DNA from 4 places in the Kocuria sp. KKT182 genome. Region 1 is predicted to be linked to each of the others. Evidence: riboswitches for the same ligand, from Rfam matches in the RefSeq annotation. Region 1 holds a riboswitch; each other region holds the start of a gene.

Region 1 (5,517 bases):
GCCACGAGCACGGCGGAGTCCTCGCCCCGGAAGAGCTCCAGCTCCTCGGCGGTGGGGGCGGCGCCCTTGACGAGGTCGAGGTGCAGGGCCTCCACCCCGGAGCAGGCCAGCGGGTGCAGCAGCGGCCCGGGGGAGCCGTAGGACGTGGTGACGAACAGCTGCGGGCGCCCGGTCACGGCGGTCAGGCCCGTGTAGGCGTCCCACACGGACGAGGCGAGCTGCTCGCCGGTGACGTCCTGGTCCGCCACGAGGGCCGGCTCCTCCAGCTGCACCCAGTCCGCGCCGGCGGCGGCGAGCTCCTGGAGCAGCCGCGCGTACACGGGCAGCAGCTCGGGGAGCCGCTGCAGCGGGTCGAAGCCCGCGGGGGCGTCGTCGTCGGCCTTGGCGAGGAGGAGGAAGGACACCGGGCCCACGAGGACCGGGCGGACGGTGAAGCCGTGCGCGGCGGCACGGCGGACGTCGGCCACGAGCCGGTCGGCGGTGGCGCGGAGCGGGGTCTCCGGGCCGATCTCGGGCACGAGGTAGTGGTAGTTGGTGTCGAACCACTTGGTCAGCTCGAGGGGAGCGCGCCCGGCGTCGCCGCGGGCCAGCACGAAGCTCGCGTCGAGGCCGAGCCGGCCCTCGGCGTCGGCGAGATCGGCGAAGCGGGCCGGCACCGCCCCGAGGGCCACGGTGGTGTCCAGGACCTGGTCGTAGAGGGGGAACGCCGCGGGCAGGGACGAGTCCCGGGCGCCGAGGCCCAGCTCCACGAGCCGGCGGTGGGTCGCCAGCTGCAGGTCGGCGGCCGCAGACTCGAGCTCCTCGCGGGTCGAGCGCCCGGCCCAGTAGGCCTCCAGGGCCTTCTTCAGCTCGCGGCGGCGGCCGATCCGGGGGTAGCCGGTGATGGTGGCGGCGGGGAACGGGACAGTGGTCATGGTGGTCTCCTGAAGGGGTGTCGAGGGGTCGTGCGGAACGGTGGGTGGGCGCGTGCTCAGGCGGGGAGCAGAAGGTCCTCGAGCGCGACGGGCACGTGCGGGACGCGCGGGAGGTCCACGTGCTCCAGCAGGTCGAGCGCGGCCCCGTGCTCGTTGAAGGTGTAGAGGTGCAGCCCGGGGGCGCCGGCGTCCAGGGCGGCGCGGGCCAGCCGCGCCGCGAAGGCCACGCCGGCGCGGTGCCGCTCGGCAGGACCGGGCGCGTCCTCCAGCGCGGCGGCCAGGCCCGGGTGGGGCGCCAGGCCCGCCAGCCGGCACAGCGTCCGGAGCCGCCGCGGGTCGGTGACCGGCATGATCCCCGGGACGATCGGGATCGTCACCCCGGCCGCCCGCGCCGCCGCGACCAGGCGCTCGTAGCGCTGCGGGCGGAAGTAGACCTGCGTGATCGCGAAGTCCGCCCCGGAGCGCTGCTTGGCCAGCAGCACCTCGACGTCGTGCCGGAAGGACGGCGACTCCGGGTGCCGGGTCGGGTAGGCGGCCACGCCCACGGCGAGCCGGCCGGCCGCCAGGGCCGCGGTGTGGCGCTGCTCGACCTCGCGCACGAGCTCCACGAGCTCGCCGGCGTGCCGCAGCTCGCCCGGCTCGGCCCCCGGGTCGAGGTCGCCGCGCAGGGCCAGGACGCCCCGGACGCCGCGGCGGACCAGTGCGGCCACGGTCTGCTCCAGCTCGGCCCGGGTGCTGCCGACGCACGTCAGGTGGGCCAGGGGCCGCAGGCTCGTGCGCGCCAGGAGGTGGTCGAGCAGGGCGAGCGAGCTGTCCCGGCGCTGCTCGTCCCCGCTGTACGTCACCGAGACGTGGTCGGGACGGGTGGGCTCGAGCTCCTCGATGGTCCGCAGCAGCGTGTCGGCGCTCGCCGCGCTGCGCGGCGGATAGAGCTCGTAGGACAGGGACGGCGGCGCCGGCCGGGCGGTCGGGCGTGGTGTCACGTTCTTCCTCCAAGGGTCACCCCGAGGGAGGGCAGCAGCCGTCCCGGAGTGGACCCGGGAGGCTGCGACAGCTCCATCGGTCCTGGCGGGAGCACCGTTCCGCGCACCCCGTGGCGGGGGCGCGGATGGTTGCTGCGGCGTCGACGAGCCAGGTCTCTCGGCCGCTCTGGATAGATGCAGGACCCATTCCAGCGGCTGCCCCGCCGCGCTGCCAAGTGCGGGCGCCCAGAAGACGCCGGTGCGCCGACTGTGACGACCGCGGCGTCACAGGACGCAACACGGACGCGCGACGACGCACCGGCGGCGAGGCCCATGAGGAGCGCAGGTCCGGGGCCGTCACGATCCGGTCTCGGGTCTTGCCGGGCCGGGGCGGGCGGCCTAGTCTTTGACAACCAACAGGTTGATCAAGGAATCAGTTGACGAACACCGTGGATCCCGGCGACGACGAGCTCGACAGGGCCTTCCTGGCCCTGGCCGACCCGGTCCGCCGCCGCATCGTCGCCCGGCTCAGCCGCGGACCGGCCACGGTCACCGAACTGGCGGAACCCTTCGCGATCTCCCTCCAGGCGGTCTCGAAGCACATCCAGGTCCTCGAGCAGGCGCAGCTCGTCACGCGCACCCGTGACGCCCAGCGCCGGCCCGTCCACCTGGACCCCGCACGGCTCGAGGCGCTCACCGCGTGGATCGACCGGTACCGGCTGGTCCGGGAGGAGCAGTTCCGCCGCCTCGACGCCGTGCTCGACACCCGAGCCGCGGACCGCGGCCAGCACACCCAGGACTGAACCATGGGACACGCACTGCACCTGACCGTCCCCGACGGCCTGCCCTTCATCGACTTCGAGCGCGAGTTCGACCACCCCGTGGCCGACGTCTTCCGCGCCCACGCCGACCCCGAGCTGTTCCGGCAGTGGATCGGGCCGCGCGGGCTGCGGACCCGGATCGACGGCTTCGAGTTCCGCCCCGGCGGCGCCTACCGGTTCGTCCAGCGCGGCGAGGACAGCACCGAGGAGTACGCCTTCCGCGGCGTCTTCCACACGGTGCGCGAGAACGAGCTCGTGGTCCAGACCTTCGAGTACGAGGACTGGCCCGACGCCGTGGACCTGGAGTACCTGCATTTCGAGGACCTGGGCGACGGCCGGTGCCGGCTGCGCGGGCACACCGTCCACGCGTCCCAGGAGGCCCGCGACGGGATGGTCGGATCCGGCATGGAGAAGGGCGTGGCCGAGGGCTACGAGCGGCTCGAGGAGCTGCTGGGCGGGCGGACCGCGCAGGGCGGGGTCTGACCGTGGACTGGACGCTCGAGGTGGTGCTGGTGCCGGTGCGCGACGTCGACCGGGCCGTGGAGTTCTACCGGGACCAGGTCGGCTTCCACCTCGACCACCACACCACCACCGAGCAGATGGACATCGCCCAGCTGACCCCGCCCGGGTCCGGCTGCTCGATCGTGGTGGGCAACCTCCCCGCCCACCGGGAGATGGCCCCCGGATCCCTGCGCGGGCTCCAGCTGGTGGTCGCGGACGCCCGGGCGGCCCGCGAGGAGCTGCTGTCCCGGGGCGTGGAGGTGAGCGGGATCACGGTGCTCGACGAGCGGGACGGCGGCACCGTCTTCGGCTTCAGCGACCCCGACGGCAACTCGTGGGCGGTCCAGGAGCTGCGGGTCCGCGCCGAGCGCCCGCTGATCCCGCCGGAGCACCGCCTCTGACACCGTCACCGGCGCCGGCGACGGCCGCGCACCGCGGCATGTCCTGTGCCCGTGGCCCCGGCGGAGCCGCGGCTCCGCCGGATCAGTCCTGCGGGGCGTGCTCGGCCCGGCGGCCGAGCACCTTCGAGGCCAGGGCGATGAGCGCCACCAGCCCGGCCGTGAGCAGGAGCTGGCCCCGCACGGCGCCGTCGAGCAGCCCGAGCAGGACGATCCCGGCGAGGAGCGCCAGCGCCAGGTACGACAGCCACGGGAAGGCCCACATCCGCAGGGGCAGCTCGGTGCCGTCCCGGTCCGCGCGGCGGCGCAGGACGATCTGCGAGACCAGGGCGAGCCCCCAGACGACCAGGCAGGTCGCGCCCACGGTGTTGAGCATCCACAGCAGCACGGTCTCGGGCCACAGGTAGTTCAGCACCACGGCGGCGAAGCCGAAGAGCACGGAGACGACCACCGCGCTCCGGGGGACCCCGCGGTCGGAGACGTCGGCGAAGGCCCGCGGCGCCGAGCCGCGGCGGGCCAGCGACCAGAGCATCCGGGACGCGCCGTAGATGTTCGCGTTGAGGGCCGAGAGCAGCGCCAGGATGATGACCACGGCCATCAGCACGTCCGCGCCGGGCACCCCGGCGGTCTCCAGCACGGCCACGAACGGGCTGACCGAGAGCTGCTCGTCGTTCCACGGCAGCACCAGGACCATGACGGTCACGGCGCCCACGTAGAAGACGAGGATCCGGACCAGGATGGTGCGCACGGCGCGGGCCACGTTGCGCTGCGGGTCCTCGGTCTCCGCGGCGGCGATGGTCACGAGCTCCGTGCCGCCGAACGCGAAGACCACCACGAGCAGCGCGGCGGCCACCCCGGTCGGGCCGTGGGGCAGGAAGCCGCCGTGGGCGGTGAGGTTCGCGAGCCCCGGGGAGGGCTCCTCGGTCAGGCCCAGGAGCACGGCGATCCCGACCGCGAGGAAGGCCAGCACCGCGAGCACCTTCATCAGCGCGAACCAGAACTCGGTCTCCCCGAGCGTGCGCACCCGCACCAGGTTGATCGCCGTGAACACCACCATGAACAGCAGCGCCAGCACCCACTGCTCGGCCACCGGCCACAGCTCCGCGAGCAGCTGGGCCGCGGCCGTGGCCTCCGCCGCGACCACCACCACGATCTGCGCCCACCACAGCCAGCCGAGGGTGCGTCCCACGGTGCGGCCCATGGCCTTCTCGGCGTAGGTGGAGAACGCGCCGGGGGACGGATCCGCGGCGGCCATCTCGCCCAGCGCCCGCATCACGAGCACGAGCAGCACGCACGCCACCAGGAAGGACAGCAGCACCGCCGGCCCGGCGGTGCGGATCGCGGCGCCCGTGCCGATGAACAGGCCGGTGCCGATCGCGCTGCCCAGGGCCATCATCACGAGGTGCCGGGCCTTGAGGTGGGTGCCCGGGGCGGCCGCGGGCGCGGAGGACGGGGACCCGCCCGGGGTCCACGTGGAAGGGGAACTCATGAGCATCGAGGGTATCGGACCGCGGTGGCCGCCGGACGGGGCGGCGGATGCCGGTCCCGGGTCACGGCCCGCTAGACTTGCACGGTACGAGCCCCTGGGTCTCCTCCTGTCGGCGTCGCGCCGTCCCGGTCGCGCGGGTGGGAGCGGGCCGACGCAGGGGCGTTGTCGTGCCCGGCCGGTGCGCGCCTCCGCCGGGGCCCGCGGGAGAAGTCCCGTTCCATCCAGGCAGGAGAGTCGTTCAATGCCAGCAATCGTGATCGTCGGCGCCCAGTGGGGCGACGAGGGCAAGGGCAAGGCCACCGACCTGCTGGGAGGCCGCGTGGACTACGTGGTCAAGCCCAACGGCGGCAACAACGCGGGGCACACCGTGGTGGTGGGCGGCGACAAGTTCGAGCTCAAGCTCCTGCCGGCGGGCATCCTGAGCCCCAACGC
Region 2 (5,517 bases), 1.8 Mb from region 1:
CGGAGGAGACGAAGCGGCGGGCGGTCTCGGTGCGGGGCCGGGCGAAGATGTCCACGGTGGAGCCGTGCTCCACGACCTTCCCGTCCTGCATCACGGCCACGCGGTCGGCGATCGCGCGGACCACGTCCATCTCGTGGGTGATGATCACGATCGTGATCCCGAGCTCCCGGTTGACCCGCTGCAGCACCTGCAGCACCTCCTGGGTGGTCTCCGGGTCGAGGGCGCTCGTCGACTCGTCGGCCAGGAGCAGCTTCGGGCTGGTCGCCAGGGCGCGGGCGATGCCCACGCGCTGCTTCTGCCCGCCGGAGAGCTGCTCCGGGTAGTTGCCGGCGCGGGCGGCGAGGCCCACGAACTCGAGCAGCTCGGCCACCCGTGCCCGGCGCTTCTCCTTCGGCCAGCCGGCCCGCTTGAGCGGGTACTCGACGTTGCCGGCGACGGTGCGGGAGGTGAAGAGGTTGAACTGCTGGAAGATCATCCCGATCTCCTGCCGCACGGGCGCCAGCTCGGTCTCGCGCCGGCCGGCCACCTCGAAGCCCTCCACGGTCAGGGAGCCCGAGGACACGGGCTCGAGCCCGTTGATCAGGCGCACGAGGGTGGACTTGCCCGCCCCGGAGTAGCCGATCACGCCGAAGATCTCGCCGCGGCGGACGTCGAGGGTGACGTCGTCGACCGCGAGCACCTCGCGCGCCGCCCGCCCCGAGCCGGTGCGGAAGGTCTTGGAGACGTTGCGGAAGGAGACGAGCACCTCGTCCGGGCGCCCGGGTGCGGGCGGCCCGGCGGGGACCGCCGCGCTCACTGCTCCTGGTCCTTCAGCTCCTGCTGGTAGCGCGCGGTCAGCTCCTGGAGCTCCTCCGGCTCCAGCTGCAGCGGCACGGCGGTGTCCTTGGTCTCCTCCATCTCGGCGTCGAGCACGGCCTGCTCGTGGTAGAGGTCCGCGACCTGCCGGAGGGTCTCGTCGTCGGCGAGCTCCTCCGTGGTGGTGAAGAGGTTGACGTAGGCGCGGGAGCCCTCGGACTCGGGGTCGTCCTGGGCGAGCGCGGACTGCGGGTCGATGTCGGCCCGCGAGAGGAAGTCGTTGTTGATGACCGAGCCGGCCACCGAGTCGAGCGAGAGCACCGTCTGCTCCGCGGAGACCGGCGTGACCCGCACCGTGGAGGCCTCGGTGTCGACGTCGAGCTCGGTGGGGATGAGGGTGTCGCTGCTCAGCTCCACGAGACCTGCGGCCTCGAGCACGAGCAGGGCCCGGGAGAGGTTCACGGCGTCGTTGGGCACCGCGATCTCGTCGCCCTCCTGGAACTGCTCCACGGAGTCGTACTGGTTGGAGTACAGGCCCAGCGGGTAGATCGAGGTCGAGCCGATCGGGGTGATGGAGCCGCCGGCCGCGTTGTTGTAGTCGGCGAGGAACGGGACGTGCTGGAACCAGGTCATCTCCACGTCACCGGACTCGGTGGCGGGGTTCGGCTGGTTGTAGTCGGAGAAGTCGACGTACTCGACGGTGATGCCCTGCTCCTCGGCCACCCGCTGGAGGGCGTCGTGGGTCGGGTCGGTGCCCACCACGCCGATGGTGACCTTGTCGTCGGCGAGCACGCCCTCGCCGGAGGACTCCCCGGCGGAGCCGCCGCAGGCGGTGAGGGCGAGGCCGAGGGTCGTGGCCAGGGCGAGGAAGGGGAGGCGCTGCGATCGCATGTGGTGCCTTTCCGTGGGTCCGGGGTGTCGGAGGTCTCCACCGGGGCCAACGGGTCCGGCGGCCACGGTCGAGGGCGCGCCGGAGGGCGCGTGCGCGGTCGGACCGTACTTGCCGCCGGCCGTCGTCGGCCGGTGCCGGATGGTTCACCTGGGGCACCCCACTACGGGAGAGGGTTGCCGCCCAGCAAGCCAGGGCTGCACGCTGGGACTCGTCATCCGCCTGACAGACTAGCACGTGCGGCGGGGCCGGGCCCGGCCCGGTCAGCGGGCGAGGACCTCGCGGGCCCGCCGGCGGGCCCAGCGCTCGGCCGCCAGCACGGCCTCGAGCTCCAGCGGGCCGTCGTCGTCGTGCTCGCCCAGCACCGCCTCGACGGTGTCCACGATGGCGGGGAACCGGATCCGGCCGTCGTGGAAGGCGTGCACCGCCTCCTCGTTGGCCGCGTTGAACACGGCGGGGAAGGTCCCGCCCCGCTCCCCCGCCGCCTTGAGGAGCTCGACGGCGGGGAACGCCACCGGGTCGAGGGGCTCGAAGGTCCACTCCGTGGCGCGCGTCCAGTCGCACGGCAGGGCGGCCCCGGGCACCCGGTGCGGCCAGGCCAGGCCGAGGGCGATGGGAAGGCGCATGTCCGGGGGCGAGGCCTGGGCGAGGGTGGAGCCGTCCACGAACTGGACCATGGAGTGCACGACCGACTGGGGGTGGACCACCACGTCGATGCGCTCGAGGGGGACGTCGAAGAGCAGGTGGGCCTCGAGCACCTCGAGGGCCTTGTTCACCATGGTCGCCGAGTTGGTCGTCACCATCAGGCCCATGTCCCACGTCGGGTGGCGCAGCGCGTCCCGGGGCGTGACCGTCTCGAGCTCCGCCCGGGACCGGCCGCGGAAGGGCCCGCCGGAGGCCGTCAGCACGAGCCGGTCCACCTCCCCGGCGGTGCCGCCGCGCAGCGCCTGCGCCAGCGCGGAGTGCTCGGAGTCCACGGGGATCAGGGCGTCCGGGTCCCCGGTGGCCGCGGCGGCGGCCTTGACGAGGGCGCCGCCGGCGATCAGGGACTCCTTGTTCGCCAGGGCGAGCCGGTGCCCGGCCCGCAGCGCCGCCAGCGTGGGGGCGAGGCCGATGGAGCCGGTGATCCCGTTGAGCACGAGGTCGGCGTCGGGGTGGGCGGCGGCCGCGGACGCGGCGTCGGGCCCGTGCACGACGTCCGGGCGGTATCCCCCGGCCCCGGCGGACGCGGCCCCGTCCGCGATGAGGCCGGCCAGCCGGGCGGCGTCCTGGGCGGTGCCGCTGGTCGCCACGAGCGCGGCGCGGGTCTCGAGGGCCTGCTCGGCGAGGAGCTCGAGGTGCCGTGCTCCGGCGGCGAGGGCGACCACGGTGAACGGGTCCGCGCCCTCGAGCTCGCGGGCGGCCCGCACGACGTCGAGCGCCTGGGTGCCGATCGAGCCCGTCGAGCCGAGGACGCTGATCCGGCGGGGGCCGGCGGCGGCCAGGGCGCGCAGCTCGGGTGTCGGGCGGGTGCGGGGCGAGGTGGCGGGGGGCGTCATGGCCCCAGTATCCCCCAGCGCCACTCCTCGGTGCGGTGCCCGCAGGGGGTGCCTGCGGACGGCCCGGAACGGGCCGAGGCCCCGTCCACCGGGAGCGGTGGACGGGGCCTCGGCGACCGACGGGGGTGGGGTCAGCGCGTGGCGCGACCCTTGCGGCCGGAGACCGCGCCCCAGATGAAGAGCACGATGAGGGCTCCCACGACGGCGGTGATGATGGTGCCGATGTCGAACGCGGACTCCAGGTCCCCGATGCCGATCAGCGAGCCGAGGAAGCCTCCGAGGAGGGCCCCCACGATGCCGAGGACGATCGTGACGATGATGCCGCCACCCTGGCTGCCCGGCATGATGAGCTTGGCGAGGGCGCCGGCGATGAGGCCGAGGATGATCCAGCTGATGATTCCCATGATGGCTCCTTATCCGTCCCGGGAGGGACTTTTATTGTACGCAACCGGCGAGTATCCCTGGAATACCCTGAGGTTGCTTCTGCGCCTCACCCTAGCCGACGGTCAGCCGCCTGTCTGTTCCCGTTAGCCAATCGACGCGTTCCTCCCGGACGCGGACCGGCCCGCCGGAAGCCGGGGCTTCGGGCGGGCCGGTGGATCCTCCCAGGTGGGAGCGGGGAATCCGTCAGTGGGCGACGGGCTTCTCGGCGCCGATGCCTGTGAGGGAGCGCACCTCCATCTCGGACTGCTTGATCGGGTCCTCGAGACGGCGCTCCGTCATGGAACCGATGAAGCCGAGCAGGAAGGAGGCCGGGATCGAGACGATGCCCGGGTTCTGCAGCGGGAACCACGCGAAGTCGGCCGTCGGGATCATCGACGTCTCGGTGCCGGACATGACCGGGGAGAAGACGATGAGGCCCACCGAGATGATCAGGCCGCCGTACATGGACCAGACCGCCCCCCGGGTGGTGAAGCGCCGCCAGTACAGGGAGTACAGGATGGTCGGCAGGTTCGCCGAGGCCGCGACCGCGAAGGCGAGCGCCACGAGGAACGCGACGTTCTGGCCCTGGGCGCCGATGCCGCCCGCGATGGAGACGAGACCGATGACCACCACCGTGGTCTTCGCCACCTTCAGCTCCTTGCGGGGATCGGAGTTCCCCTTCTTGATCACGCTGGTGTAGATGTCGTGGGCGAACGAGGCCGAGGCCGTGATGGCCAGGCCGGCGACGACCGCGAGGATCGTGGCGAAGGCCACCGCCGCGATGATGCCCATCAGCAGGGACCCGCCGAGCTCGAAGGCCAGCAGCGGGGCCGCGGAGTTCACGCCGCCGGGTGCCGCCTGGATCCGCTCGGCGCCGATGAGGGCCGCCGCGCCGAAGCCCAGGATGAGGGTGAAGAGGTAGAACAGGCCGATCAGCGAGATGGCCCAGACCACGGAGGTGCGCGCCTCCTTGGCCGTGGGCACCGTGTAGAAGCGCATGAGCACGTGGGGCAGGCCCGCCGCGCCGAAGACGAGGGCCAGGCCCAGGGAGATGAAGTCCAGCTTGCTGGTCTCGCTCACGCCGTACTTCAGGCCCGGCTCGAGGATGGCCGGGTTGCCGGAGACGGCGACCGCGTCACCGAGCAGGGAGGAGAAGTTGAAGCCGTAGAGCGCCAGGATCCAGACGGTCATGACCGCCACGCCGGAGACCAGGAGCACCGCCTTGATGATCTGCACGTAGGTGGTGCCCTTCATCCCGCCCACGAGGACGTAGACGATCATGAGCACGCCCACGACCACGATAACCAGCGACTGCCCGACCCGCGAGCTGATGCCCAGCAGCAGCGACACCAAGGCGCCCGCCCCGGCCATCTGGGCCAGCAGGTAGAACGCGGACACGGCGAGGGTGGAGATGGACGCCGCGACGCGCACGGGGCGCTGGCGCAGGCGGAAGGACAGGACGTCCGCCATCGTGAACTTGCCGGTGTTGCGCAGCAGCTCGGCGATCAGCAGGAGCGCCACGAGCCAGGCCACGAGGAAGCCGATGGAGTAGAGGAACCCGTCGTAGCCCTGGAGGGCGATCGCGCCCACGATGCCCAGGAAGGACGCCGCCGAGAGGTAGTCGCCCGCGATGGCCAGGCCGTTCTGGGTGCCGCTGAAGCCGCGGCCGCCGGCGTAGTAGTCGGCCGCCGTGGACGTGGACTTCGAGGCGCGGAGGACGATGACCATCGTGACGACGACGAACGCGCCGAAGATGGAGATGTTGATCCAGGGCGTGCCGACCGTCTCCGTGGTGGCGGCCGTCATGGGCGCGAGCGCGGTGTGCAGCTGGTGCATCGGTCAGTTCTCCTGTCCGTGGACGCCGCCGGTGGT
Region 3 (5,517 bases), 860 kb from region 1:
GACCTCCATGTACTCGTCGGCGCGGTCGTAGCGCTCGTCGTGCGGGATCTGCCGGTCCATGCCCAGGTTGCGGGCGGCGGAGTCCTGGTAGGAGGTCACCACGTTCCACGCCACCCGGCCGCGGGTGAAGTGGTCGAGGGTCGCGAAGGTGCGGGCCAGCAGGTAGGGGGCTTCGTAGGTGACCGAGGCGGTCACCCCGAAGCCGAGCTGCTCGGTGGCCGCGGCCATCGCCGGCACCGCGACGAGCGGGTCGAGCACCGGGTACTGCACTCCCCCGCGGGCCGTGGCCTCTGCCCCGCCGCCGTACACGTCGTAGACGCCGGGGACGTCCGCCAGGAACAGCGCGGTGAAGCCGCCCTCCTCGAGGGTGCGGGCCAGCGACGTCCAGTACTCGAGCGTGTCGAAGCCGGCGACCCCGGCCTCCGGGTGGCGCCACAGTCCCGGTGACTGGTGCACGGGCACCATCATGTCGAAGGCGTTCAGCAGCAGGGGGCGGCTCATACGGTGGTCCTCTCGGGGGTGGGCTGGGTGGCGCTCGCGGCGGCGGTAGTCGCGAGGGCCGGGTCGGCCGCGGTCCGGCCGGCGTGCAGATCGGTGAGTTCGGTGCCGCGCCGGTCCCGGGCGGGATCCTTCGCGGCCAGGGCGGCGACGACGGAGAGCACGGCCAGCACGGAGAGGTAGCCGGCGATCAGCCACGGGGTGTCCCCGCCGGCGGCGAAGAGCAGGGCGGCGATCAGCGGCATGAGCCCGCCGCCCAGGACGGTGCCGACCTGGTAGCCGAAGCTCACGCCCGAGTACCGCACGTGCACGGGGAACTGCTCGGCGAACCAGGCCGCCTGCGGTCCGTAGACCGCGTCGTGGACGAGGTTGATGCCGAGGATGACCACGAGCGGCAGCAGGGCGAGCGGGCCGGCCTCGAGGAAGGCGAACAGCACCCAGCCGAAGACGCCGATCGCCGCGTAGGCGGTCACCGAGACGACCTTCCGGCCCACCCGGTCGGACAGCCAGGCCCAGAACGGGGTGGAGAACAGGCCGATGGCCGAGGCGATCATCACCGCGGTCACGCCCGCGGCGCTGTCCCCGCGCACGTCCCGCAGGTAGGTCAGCATGTAGACCGTCACCAGGTAGTAGACGGCGTTCTGGGCCAGGCGCAGGCCGATCGTCACCAGCACCGGGCGGCGGTGGTGGACCAGCAGCTCCCGCAGGGGGGCCTTGGCCACGTTCCCCGAGGCCCGGTGCTCCAGGAACTCCGGGGCGTCGGCCACCCCGAGGCGGATCCACAGGCCCACCGCCACGAGCAGGGCCGAGAGCAGGAAGGGGATGCGCCAGCCGTAGGCGGCGAACTGCTCCTCGCTCATGACGTTCTGCACGATGAAGAACGCGCCGGTGGCCAGCAGCATGCCGGCGGAGGAGCCGATCTGGGTGAAGGACCCGAAGAACCCGCGGTGGCGGGCCGGTGAGTGCTCCACGCTCAGCAGCGCGGAGCCGCCCCACTCGGCACCGGCGGACAGGCCCTGGAGGATGCGCAGGACCACGAGGCCGACGACGGCCCACCAGCCGATCACCTCATAGGTGGGCAGCAGGCCGATCAGGGTGGAGGCCACGCCCATGAGCAGCAGCGAGGCCACCAGCAGGGCCTTGCGGCCGATCCGGTCCCCCAGGTGCCCGGCGATGATCCCGCCCAAGGGTCGGGCGATCACCCCGACCGCGAGCGTGGCGAAGGACGCCACGATGCCGCCGAGCTCGGTGGCCATGGGGAAGAACTGGACGTTGAAGACGAGTGCGGCGGCGGTGCCGTAGAGGTAGAAGTCGTACCACTCGATGGTGGTCCCGGCGAAGGCCGAGGCCAGGACGCGCTTCTTGCCGTGGACGATGCTGCTGCGGCCCGGGGCGGCCGTGGTCGTGGTGCTCATGCGTCAGGCTCCTGGGGTTCGGTCGGCGTCGGCCGTGACATCGGTCGTGGCGCCGGTCCTCGCGTCGCCGATGGCGTTCAGGCCCTCCGGCAGGGTGCCGTTGATGAGGTAGTCGCCGAGGGCTCGGGCGCGGAAGGCGATCGGGTTGTGGGTGGCCACGGTCTGGGCGTTGCGCCAGTGCCGGTCCAGGCCCTTGGCCGTGGACGTGGCGGAGGCGCCCACGGTGAGGAACAGGTCCTGGGCCGCGCCGAGCGCCAGCTCCGGCACGGTGACCTGGGCGTGCTCCACGGCGATCTCGGACTCGTGCAGCGCCGCCGGGAGGGCCCCGGTGAAGTCCGGCCGGTCGGCGCCGGCCGCTGCGGCGGCGGCGATCCCGGCGTCCAGGGCGCGGGCGGCGTGCAGGACGGTGGCCTCGGCGGCGAAGGCCTTGGCGGAGATCCGCCCGGTGGCCTCCTGGATCAGCGGGTCGTCGCGGAACGGCAGGCCGAGCCCGGTGTTGAAGGTCCGCCGGCGTCCGGCGATGGTCTCCACCGCGTCCCGCCGGGCCGCCCGGGCGATGCCGGCCAGCACGGCCAGCAGCACGAGCTGGAAGAAGGCGGCCTCGTGGACGGCCTCCGCGCTGCCGGCGGTGCGGTCCAGCACGGCGTCCTCCGGGACGCGCACCCGCTCGAAGACCGCGGTGCCGGTGCCGGTGAGCTTCTGCCCGAAGCCGTCCCAGTCGTCCTCGAGCGTCACGCCCTCGGCGTCCGTGGCGACGACGGCGAAGCGCCGCCCGTCGCGGCCGTCCAGGGCGGCCGAGACGCGGGTGTAGTCGCAGAAGACGGAGCCGGTGGCGTAGAACTTCCGGCCGGTGAGCTCCCAGCCCTCGGCGGTCCGGCTCAGCACGGTGTTCAGGGTGCCCAGCGCGTTGCCGCCCTTCTCCGTGGAGGCGTTGCCGACGGTGGCTCCGGCCAGCACCCGCGGGTACCAGACCTCCTGGAGCTCCCGGGGCAGGAAGCGCAGGGACTCCACGAAGCCGTGGTGGGAGCGGTAGAGGTGGGCGATGTTGGAGTCGGCCTCGGCCAGGTCGACCAGCAGCCGGGTGAAGTCCTCGAGGCTGACCCCGGGGCCGCCGTGGGCCGCCGGGACGCGCAGGGCACCGAACCCGGCCCGGTCCAGCCGGCCGACCTCCGCGTAGGGCAGCGCGCGCCGGAGGTCCCGGTCCAGGGCGCCGGCGGCGATCTCCGCGAACAGCGGCCGGAAGTGCTCCCGCAGCCCGGCGTAGTCCCCGGGCAGGCCGGCGGCGAGGTCCGTGCCGGCGCGGGGATGGGCGGTGGTCTCCTCGACCGTGCTCGGGGTCATGCGGGGGTCCTCTCGGTCGCACCGAGGATTGCCGGTCGGCCGGTCGCGCCGGGGGCGGGCCCGGTGGCGGCAGCGCCGGAGGCTGACGTCACGGACCGACTGCAGATCCGGGATCTCCATCGGTTCTGGCATTAGCACCCTGACCCCGGTGGAGGGCGGGTTGCTGCGGCGTCGTCGAGCCAGATCTCTCAGCCGCTCTGAATGGGGCGCTTGCCATGGCATCAGACCGCCCGGTCCGGGACCAACCGGATGACGGGCGCACGTCATGGAATGTCACGACGGCGTCACAGAAGGTCACGTCCTCCGCGGTGGTGTAGCGGTGTGCCGCAGGAGACCGGATCAGTAGACCGGCTGGTCCGGGTCCACCTGTGCCGCCCAGGCGAGCACCCCGCCCTCGAGGTGGCGGACCCGCTCCTCCCGCCCGGCGTAGAAGGAGCGCAGCGCGGCGAGCGCGGTCGCGGAGCGGGCCCCGGCCTTGCAGTGCAGCACGAGGTCCGTGCCACGGGCCTCCGGGGGCAGGGCGTCCGCGCCGCGGTCGAGGATCTCCTGCAGCGGGACGGGCACGGCGCCGTCGATGGCCACGAGCTCCCGCTCCCAGTCCTCGCGCACGTCCACCAGGGCGAAGGACGCCTCCCCGCGCTCCCGGCGCTCGAGCAGCCGGGCCAGCTCGGCCGACCCGACGGTCTCGGAGGCGTCCGCGCCGGGCAGCGCGCAGACCGCGGCGGGCTGGGCCACCGCGGTGACCGGGGCGGCGTCGGGATCCGGGGTGAGCCGCATCTCGCGCCAGGTCATCGCGAGCGCGTCGTGCAGCAGCACCCGTCCGAGCAGGGGCTCCCCGGTGCCGGTGACGAGCTTGACGGCCTCGGTGACCATGACCGCGCCGACGGTGGCGGGGAGCATGCCGAAGACCCCGCCCTCGGCGCAGCTGGGCACCTCGCCGTCCGGCGGGGCCTCGGGGTAGAGGTCCCGGTAGGTGGGCCCGTGCCCGGCCCAGAACACGCTGACCTGCCCCTCGAAGCGCAGGATGGAGCCCCACACGCAGGGTGTTCTGGTCAGGGCGGCGGCGTCGCTGACCACGTAGCGGGTCGCGAAGTTGTCGGCGCCGTCCAGGACCAGGTCGTACCCGCCGATGATGTCCACGGCGTTGTCCGCGTCCAGCCGGACGGGGTGGGTGCGGACCTCCACCAGCGGGTTGAGCGCGGTGACGGCCTCGGCGGCGGAGACGGCCTTGGGACGGCCGACGTCGGCGGTCGTGTGCACCACCTGGCGCTGCAGGTTGGAGACCGCCACCACGTCGTCGTCGACGATCCCGAGGGTCCCGACCCCCGCCGCGGCGAGGTACTGCAGGGCCGGGGACCCGAGCCCCCCGGCGCCGACGACGAGCACGCGGGCGTTCCGCAGCCGCCGCTGGCCGAGGGTCCCGATCCCGGGCAGGGTCAGGTGCCGGGCGTAGCGCTCGAGCTCCTCGCGGGTCAGTTCGGGGCCGGGCTCCACGAGCGGGGGCAGCGGGCTCACGGCCGCTCCCCCACGGGCGCCCAGTCCCCGCGCGGCACGTCCGCCGGGCCGACTGAGGAGCCGGCGGACGACCCGTCGGCCCGCCCGGCACCGGCGGCGTCCGTGTCGATCCGCCCGGCCATCGACGAGGACGCCTGGGCGTGGCGGCGGGCCGGGATGCGCCCGGCACCGGCGGCGAGCCGGCCGGCGAGCACGGCGTGGCGCATCGCGGTGGCCATCGCCACCGGGTCCTGGGCGCGGGTGACGGCGCTGGCCAGCAGCACGGCGTCGCAGCCCAGCTCCATGGCCAGGGCGGCCTCGGAGGCGGTGCCGATCCCGGCGTCGAGCACCACGGGCACGGACGCCCGGGAGGCGATGAGCTCGATGTTGTGCGGATTGAGGATGCCCAGCCCGGTGCCGATGGGAGCGCCCAGGGGCATCACCGCGGCCGCGCCCAGATCCTCGAGCCGGCGTGCGACGGCCGGGTCGTCGGAGGTGTAGGCGAAGACCTTGAAGCCGCGGGCCACGAGCTGCTCGGTGGCGTCGAGGAGCTCCACGACGTCGGGCAGCAGCGTGTCCTCGTCCGCGATGACCTCGAGCTTGACCCAGTCGGTCTCGAGGGCCTCCCGGCCGAGCTCGGCGGTCAGCAGCGCGTCCCGGGCGGTGTAGCACCCGGCGGTGTTGGGCAGGATCCGGATGTCATTGCGCTCCAGCAGCGCGAAGAGGGAGTCGCCCTGGCCGGGGGCGTAGCGGCGCAGGGCCACGGTGG
Region 4 (5,517 bases), 1.7 Mb from region 1:
CGGCGGCGAAGAGCATCGCGGTCCAGGTGAACAGGTTGTACTGCGGCTTCGAGTGGTCGGGGCCCATCTTGATGGTCCCCTCGCGGGAGAACGCCACGACCAGGACGAAGACCGTCACCACCGTGGCGGTGAGGACGTAGAACCAGCCCATGTTGGTCGCGATCCAGCCGACCACGGCGCTGATCACCGCGGAGGCCTGGTCGGGGGCGAGGATCGCCCACAGGGAGAACAGGACGATGGTGATGCCCGAGCCGGCGAAGACCGTCCGGTTCACGGCCGGCCGGGAGCGCCCGGCGGGTGGGGTGCCGCTCTCGGGCGGTGACTGGTGCAGGGCGGAAGTCATGGGACGAGTCCTCCTGGAAGTGGTGATCCGGGTCGGGGAGCACCTGCCGGGTCCAGCGCGGACCGGGCAGGGGCGGGACGTCGTCGTGCCCGCGGACCGGTGCGGCGGCCGAAACCCGCGCCCCGGGGATGCTCAACATCGTGTCACCACCCTTCCGGTTGGTAAAGTTCTTTCTCATGAGCACCTCCTCCCGCGAGCGCATCCTCGACGGCGCCCTCGAGCTGATCCGGGGCGGCGGCACGGTCTCCCTGGCGTCGGCCGCGCGGCAGGCGGGTCTGACCAAGCCCGGGGTGATGTACCACTTCCCCACCAAGGAGGCGCTGATGCTCGCCCTGGTGGACCGGGTGATGGACGGCTGGGACGCGCAGATGGCCCGCCGCCTGCCCGGCCCCCCGGAGCAGGTGCCCGCGGCGGAACGGCTGCGCGCCTACCTCGACTGGTGCCTGTCCGGGGAGGTCGACGAGACCGACCTCGTGATGCTCACCGACCAGCGGCTGCGCGCCACGCTCAAGGAGCGCTGGGTCGCGCGGGTGGAGCCGTGGGTGCACCTGCCCGCGGACCTGCCCGCCGAGCGCCGGAGCCGGCTGCTGGCCGTGCGGCTGCTCGCCGACGGCGTGTGGTTCGCCGACGCCGCGGGCGTCTTCGCCCCCGACCCGCAGGAACGGGCCCGGGTCAGGGCGGTCGCCGACGAGCTCCTGGAGGGCTGAGCCGTGCTGCGCCGGCTGCTGCTGCTCGCCGCCGTGCTCGCCGAGGTGGCGGCCACACTGTCGCTGAAGGCGGCTCTGGACGAGCCCGCCTGGTACGCGCTCGTCGTCGCCGGCTACCTCGCCGCGTTCACCCTCCTGGCGGCCGTGCTGCGCCGCGGCATGCCGGTGGGGGTCGCCTACGGCGTGTGGGCCGCCCTCGGGGTGATGCTCACCGCTCTGGCGGCGGCCGTGGTCTACGGTGAGCGGCTGAGCCCGGCCGTGCTGGCCGGGATCGTGCTGGTCGTGGCCGGCGTGCTCTGCGTGGAGCTCGGCTCCCGCCGCCCCGCCCCCGAGACCGAGGAGGCGGCCTGATGGCCTGGCTCTTCCTCAGTGTCTCGATCCTCACCGAGGTCGCTGGAACCCTGTCCCTGCGGATGGCCGCCCGGGGCCGCCGCCGCTGGTACGCCGCCGTGGCCGTCGGCTACCTGGTGGCGTTCACCTGCCTGAGCCTCGTCCTGGCCGAGGGCATGGCGCTGGGCGTCGCCTACGGCATCTGGTCGGCCTCCGGCGTGGCGCTGACGGCACTGGCCGGCCGGGTCCTGTTCCGCGAGCCGTTCACCTGGGTGACGGCGGCCGGGGTGGCCCTCATCGCCGGCGGAGTGCTCCTCATCGAGCTCGGCGCCCCGCCGGTCTGAGCGGTCCCCGGTGCCGGGCCGGGTCCGGCGCCCCGTCCCGGGTGGTGCGGCGCCGGATCTCGTGTAGAGTAGTCTGGAGTTGTTGAGGTTCGTTTTTGTCTTTCAAGCAGTTCGGCCCACTCGGGTGCAGCAGTTTTTCTGAGAAGACGTTTTCCATGCATCACAACTGTTTTGTTTCTCGAACGTCGGGAAACGTTCATCTCATGAAGGATCAGGTCTCCCATGACTACCGGTATCGTCAAGTGGTTCAACGCTGACAAGGGCTTCGGCTTCATCACCCCCGAGGACGGCTCCAAGGACGTCTTCGCCCACTTCTCCGCGATCAACTCGAACGGCTTCCGCTCGCTGAACGAGAACGACCGCGTCGAGTTCGAGACCCAGGACGGCCCCAAGGGCCCCCAGGCTGCGAACATCAACGTCATCTCCTAAGGATCTTCCGCGGGCTCCGGCCCGTTGATCCTCCAGAACCGTCGTCGGGCTGCGCCCGGCGGCGGTTCTGTCGTCGTACCCGCCGAGCAGCACCGGGAGGAAGCGCCGTGACCGTTCCCGATCCGCTCCCCGCCGCGGAGGAGCCGGAGGACCCCTTCGTGGTGAACCGGGTCTCCGACGCCGAGCTGGACGTCTCCGTGCCGTTCGAGGTCGAGGCCTCCGAGTGGGGATTCGACGGCTCCGCCGACGAGGCCGGCGGCGGCTGGGGCTCGGCGGGGGACTACGGCCTCGAGTGAGCACCCCGCGGGTCCCACCGGCGCTCCGGACGTCACCGTCCTCCCGCACGACGGAGGCCGCAGCCCGACGGGCTGCGGCCTCCGTGCGCTCCTGTCCGCCGGCTATGCCGACAGCGGGAGGGACGAGGGGTGGAGCTTGAAGAACGGGTGCCGTCCGGTCGCCGCGAGGGCTCCGGGAACGAGGAGCTGGCGGTACTTGGCGCACCATTGCGCCGTACCCTCCGTGTGCTCCGCCGCGGCGGCCAGGTCGTCGGCCTCGGGGCTCAGGTACTCCTGCACGTCCCCGTCGGTCGACGTGAGACGGACGAGGTGGAGATCGGGGAGGGCGGTGACGGTCACGTCGATCCACTCCTCGCGCTGGTCGGTGGTGATGGCTGTTCTTTCTTCGGACATGGTCATGTTTTCTCCTGACGTTCTTGCAGGCATCCGATGGCGTTGCCCGCCGCTTCGTCATCCGATCCACCCGGGAACATCGGGTTGGCGCGCAGCGGGTCGGAGCCCCTCCACGGTTCCGCCGGGGATCGTCGATCTCCGGCCGAGGGCGTGGACGCCGCATCTCGAGAAGCAGGTTCAGGCTACCCCGCGGCACCGACACCTCGACAAGCGAGTCGTGAGTTGTGTCACTGAAACGTAATGCGCGGGGCCGTCGCCTGCGCCGTCCCCGGTCCTACGGGACCCATTCCAGCGCAACGATGTGTCGTCGAGATGTCCGGGCGGTGACACCCCGGGGAAGGCCTGTGCACAGGAGGGGGCACCGGATCCGGCCAGGTCGCCGCACGCGGACACTGTTCGGCCGATGTGGTTCAATGGGGAGAGCTTCAAGAGACCCGGTCGGCAAGCTCCGACTTGACCGGGCACCAACCCCATGTTCACGGGTGGTTCGGATGACGAAGCGGCTCGCATCGCCGCAGCAGCGGTACCCGGTGCGAGCAAGAGCGCACGAAGGATCCCGGTCATGTCCGACCCCCGCCACTCCGCCGCCCGCACGGGCGCGTTCCCCCAGCCCTCCCACGCCGTCCCGGCCACCGGGGACGGGACCCGCCGCGACCCCGCGCCGAGCGTCCCGGCGATCAGCGTCTCCGCCATGAGCGTCGAGGACTACGCCCGCGTGGTGCAGGTCCGCACCGAGTTCGTGGACTTCCTGCTGGCTCCGGCCCGCGGGGAGCTCGCCGCCGCGGCCTGAGGCCCGCCGCCGTGGACCTCCTCCTGGACCGTTCCGTGCTGCTGGGGGTGCGCACCCCGGAGCGCTGCCCCGAGCTGGCCGAGGTCCTGCGCCGGCACGGACACCGGCGGCTGTTCCTGCCCGCCACGGTGCTCGGGGAGCTGCTCGCCGAGCGGCCCGACGAGACGCTGTGGGCGGAGCAGCTCGAGCTGCGCTTCCCGGGCCGGGTCCTCCCCGCGGACGCCGCCGTGGCCCGGGCGTGGGGAGCACTGGCCGCGACGGGGGCGGCCGACCCGCTCGCCGGGCTCACCGCGGCCACGGCCCTGGTCCACGGGCTGACCGTGCTGACCGCGGAGCCGGGGCGGTACGCCGGCACCGGGGCGCCCGTACTGGATGCGTCCCCCGCCCGCCGGTAGCCCTCAGACGGCCCGGCGGTGCCGGCGGCTGCGCCCCTGCCCCTGCGCCGAGAGCGCCACGGCGCGCTCGTAGTGCTCGAGCAGCTGCCCGACCAGCACGTCCCACGTCCGGCCCTGGACCGCCGCGTGCGCCGCGACGCCGAACGCGGCCCGCTTCGCCTCGTCGCCCAGGAGATCCGCCACGTACCCGCGCAGCGCCCCGAGATCGCCCGGGGGATAGAGCCAGCCGGTGCGGGACCGGTCCACGAGGTCGAGGGGACCGCCCCGGCCGGTCGCGACCACCGGCACCCCCGAGGCCATGGCCTCCTGGATCGTCTGGCAGAACGTCTCGAACTCGCCGGGGTGGACGAACACGTCGAAGGACGCCATGATGCGCGCCAGGTCGGCACCGCTGCGGCGCCCGGTGAAGTGGGCCTGCGGGAGCCGGCGGCGCAGGGCGTCCTCCTCCGGGCCCGAGCCCACGACCACCAGGCGGGTGCCGGGCAGGTCCGCGACCGCGGAGAGGTCCTCGACCTGCTTCTCCGGGGCGATCCGGCCCACGTAGCCGACGATCCGCCGGCCGCCGCCGACCTCCTCCCGCCACCGCTCGTCCCGGTGCCGGGGGGAGAAGCGGGTGGTGTCCACCCCGCGCCGCCACAGGTGCACGTCCTGGACGCCGTGCTCGGTGAGCTGCCGGACCGCCGCGGTGGACGGCGCGAGCGTGAGCGTGGCGAGGTTGTGCATGGAGCGCACGTGCCCCCACAGGAGCTGCTCGAGGAACGGGGCCCCGTACTTGGCCGCGTAGCCGGGCACGTCGGTCTGGTAGACCGCCACGCACGGCACCCCGAGCTGCTGGGCCGCCAGGATCGCCCGGCGGCCCAGCACGAACGGGGAGGCCACGTGGACCACGTCAGGCCGGAAGCGCTCCAGCTGCCGCCGCACCCGGGCCACGGTCCCGCCGGCCACCCGCACGGCGGGGTAGCCGGTGAGCGGAACGGCTGGCAGCCGGTGCACCGGCACCCCGTCGAGGTCCTCGACGACCTGCTCCGCCGGGCGCCCGAGCGGCGCGGGTTCGTAGGAGGGCGCCACGACCACGACGTCGTGCCCGCCGGCGACCAGCTGCTCGACGACCCGCAGCACCGAGTGGGTGACTCCGTTGAGGTGGGGGAGGAACTGCTCGGCGACCACGGCGACTCTCATGCTCCCGAGCCTGCCGGGGCCGGGCGACCGGACGGCGAGCGGGGCGTGGCCCGCCGGTGAAGGCGCCGTGAAGCCTCGGCCGGGGTGCCGCCCGGGCGTGGGAGGATGGTCGGTGATGAACTCCCAAGGCCTGTCCTCCCCCGCTGCACGCCCGGACCGCCGGGGTGTGCCCATGCCGCTGTGGCTGCAGGGCGTGCTGGAACTCGGCTCCGTGGCCGTGGTGTCCTACCTGCTGGTCCTGCTGACCGTCCTCATGGTGTGGCTCGCCGACGGCTTCGACACCCTCGGCCTGACCGGCGGGTTCGTGCTCT

The links. A riboswitch is a leader RNA that binds a small molecule or an ion and turns the genes downstream of it on or off. The one in region 1 is predicted to bind S-adenosylmethionine.
Region 2: it holds a riboswitch for S-adenosylmethionine, as region 1 does, so the genes downstream of both, ACZ2G1_RS00485 (MetQ/NlpA family ABC transporter substrate-binding protein) here and ACZ2G1_RS09050 (methylenetetrahydrofolate reductase) in region 1, are expected to answer to the same signal.
Region 3: it holds a riboswitch for S-adenosylmethionine, as region 1 does, so the genes downstream of both, ACZ2G1_RS13215 (acyl-CoA dehydrogenase family protein) here and ACZ2G1_RS09050 (methylenetetrahydrofolate reductase) in region 1, are expected to answer to the same signal.
Region 4: it holds a riboswitch for S-adenosylmethionine, as region 1 does, so the genes downstream of both, ACZ2G1_RS17155 (hypothetical protein) here and ACZ2G1_RS09050 (methylenetetrahydrofolate reductase) in region 1, are expected to answer to the same signal.

The regions. Positions count from the first base shown of each region.
Region 1 covers NZ_CM145757.1:1,951,871-1,957,387, reverse strand. The annotation lists gene metE (5-methyltetrahydropteroyltriglutamate--homocysteine S-methyltransferase) at 1-914, opposite strand, end outside; gene ACZ2G1_RS09050 (methylenetetrahydrofolate reductase) at 971-1,897, opposite strand; SAM riboswitch class I at 1,968-2,074, opposite strand; gene ACZ2G1_RS09045 (ArsR/SmtB family transcription factor) at 2,326-2,679, shown strand; gene ACZ2G1_RS09040 (SRPBCC family protein) at 2,683-3,180, shown strand; gene ACZ2G1_RS09035 (VOC family protein) at 3,183-3,599, shown strand; gene ACZ2G1_RS09030 (amino acid permease) at 3,682-5,091, opposite strand; gene ACZ2G1_RS09025 (adenylosuccinate synthase) at 5,327-5,517, shown strand, end outside.
Region 2 covers NZ_CM145757.1:110,424-115,940, reverse strand. The annotation lists gene ACZ2G1_RS00490 (methionine ABC transporter ATP-binding protein) at 1-796, opposite strand, end outside; gene ACZ2G1_RS00485 (MetQ/NlpA family ABC transporter substrate-binding protein) at 793-1,686, opposite strand; SAM riboswitch class IV at 1,787-1,903, opposite strand; gene dxr (1-deoxy-D-xylulose-5-phosphate reductoisomerase) at 1,948-3,222, opposite strand; gene ACZ2G1_RS00475 (GlsB/YeaQ/YmgE family stress response membrane protein) at 3,354-3,626, opposite strand; gene ACZ2G1_RS00470 (solute symporter family protein) at 3,850-5,481, opposite strand; gene ACZ2G1_RS00465 (DUF485 domain-containing protein) at 5,485-5,517, opposite strand, start outside.
Region 3 covers NZ_CM145757.1:2,811,771-2,817,287, reverse strand. The annotation lists gene ACZ2G1_RS13225 (LLM class flavin-dependent oxidoreductase) at 1-501, opposite strand, end outside; gene ACZ2G1_RS13220 (MFS transporter) at 498-1,913, opposite strand; gene ACZ2G1_RS13215 (acyl-CoA dehydrogenase family protein) at 1,917-3,254, opposite strand; SAM riboswitch class I at 3,368-3,462, opposite strand; gene moeB (molybdopterin-synthase adenylyltransferase MoeB) at 3,594-4,769, opposite strand; gene ACZ2G1_RS13205 (thiazole synthase) at 4,766-5,517, opposite strand, start outside.
Region 4 covers NZ_CM145757.1:3,699,358-3,704,874, forward strand. The annotation lists gene betT (choline BCCT transporter BetT) at 1-343, opposite strand, end outside; gene ACZ2G1_RS17125 (TetR/AcrR family transcriptional regulator) at 520-1,050, shown strand; gene ACZ2G1_RS17130 (DMT family transporter) at 1,054-1,401, shown strand; gene ACZ2G1_RS17135 (DMT family transporter) at 1,401-1,724, shown strand; gene cspE (transcription antiterminator/RNA stability regulator CspE) at 1,947-2,153, shown strand; gene ACZ2G1_RS17145 (hypothetical protein) at 2,261-2,449, shown strand; gene ACZ2G1_RS17150 (hypothetical protein) at 2,552-2,848, opposite strand; SAM riboswitch class IV at 3,266-3,391, shown strand; gene ACZ2G1_RS17155 (hypothetical protein) at 3,405-3,632, shown strand; gene ACZ2G1_RS17160 (PIN domain-containing protein) at 3,644-4,027, shown strand; gene ACZ2G1_RS17165 (glycosyltransferase family 4 protein) at 4,031-5,206, opposite strand; gene ACZ2G1_RS17170 (cell division protein PerM) at 5,322-5,517, shown strand, end outside.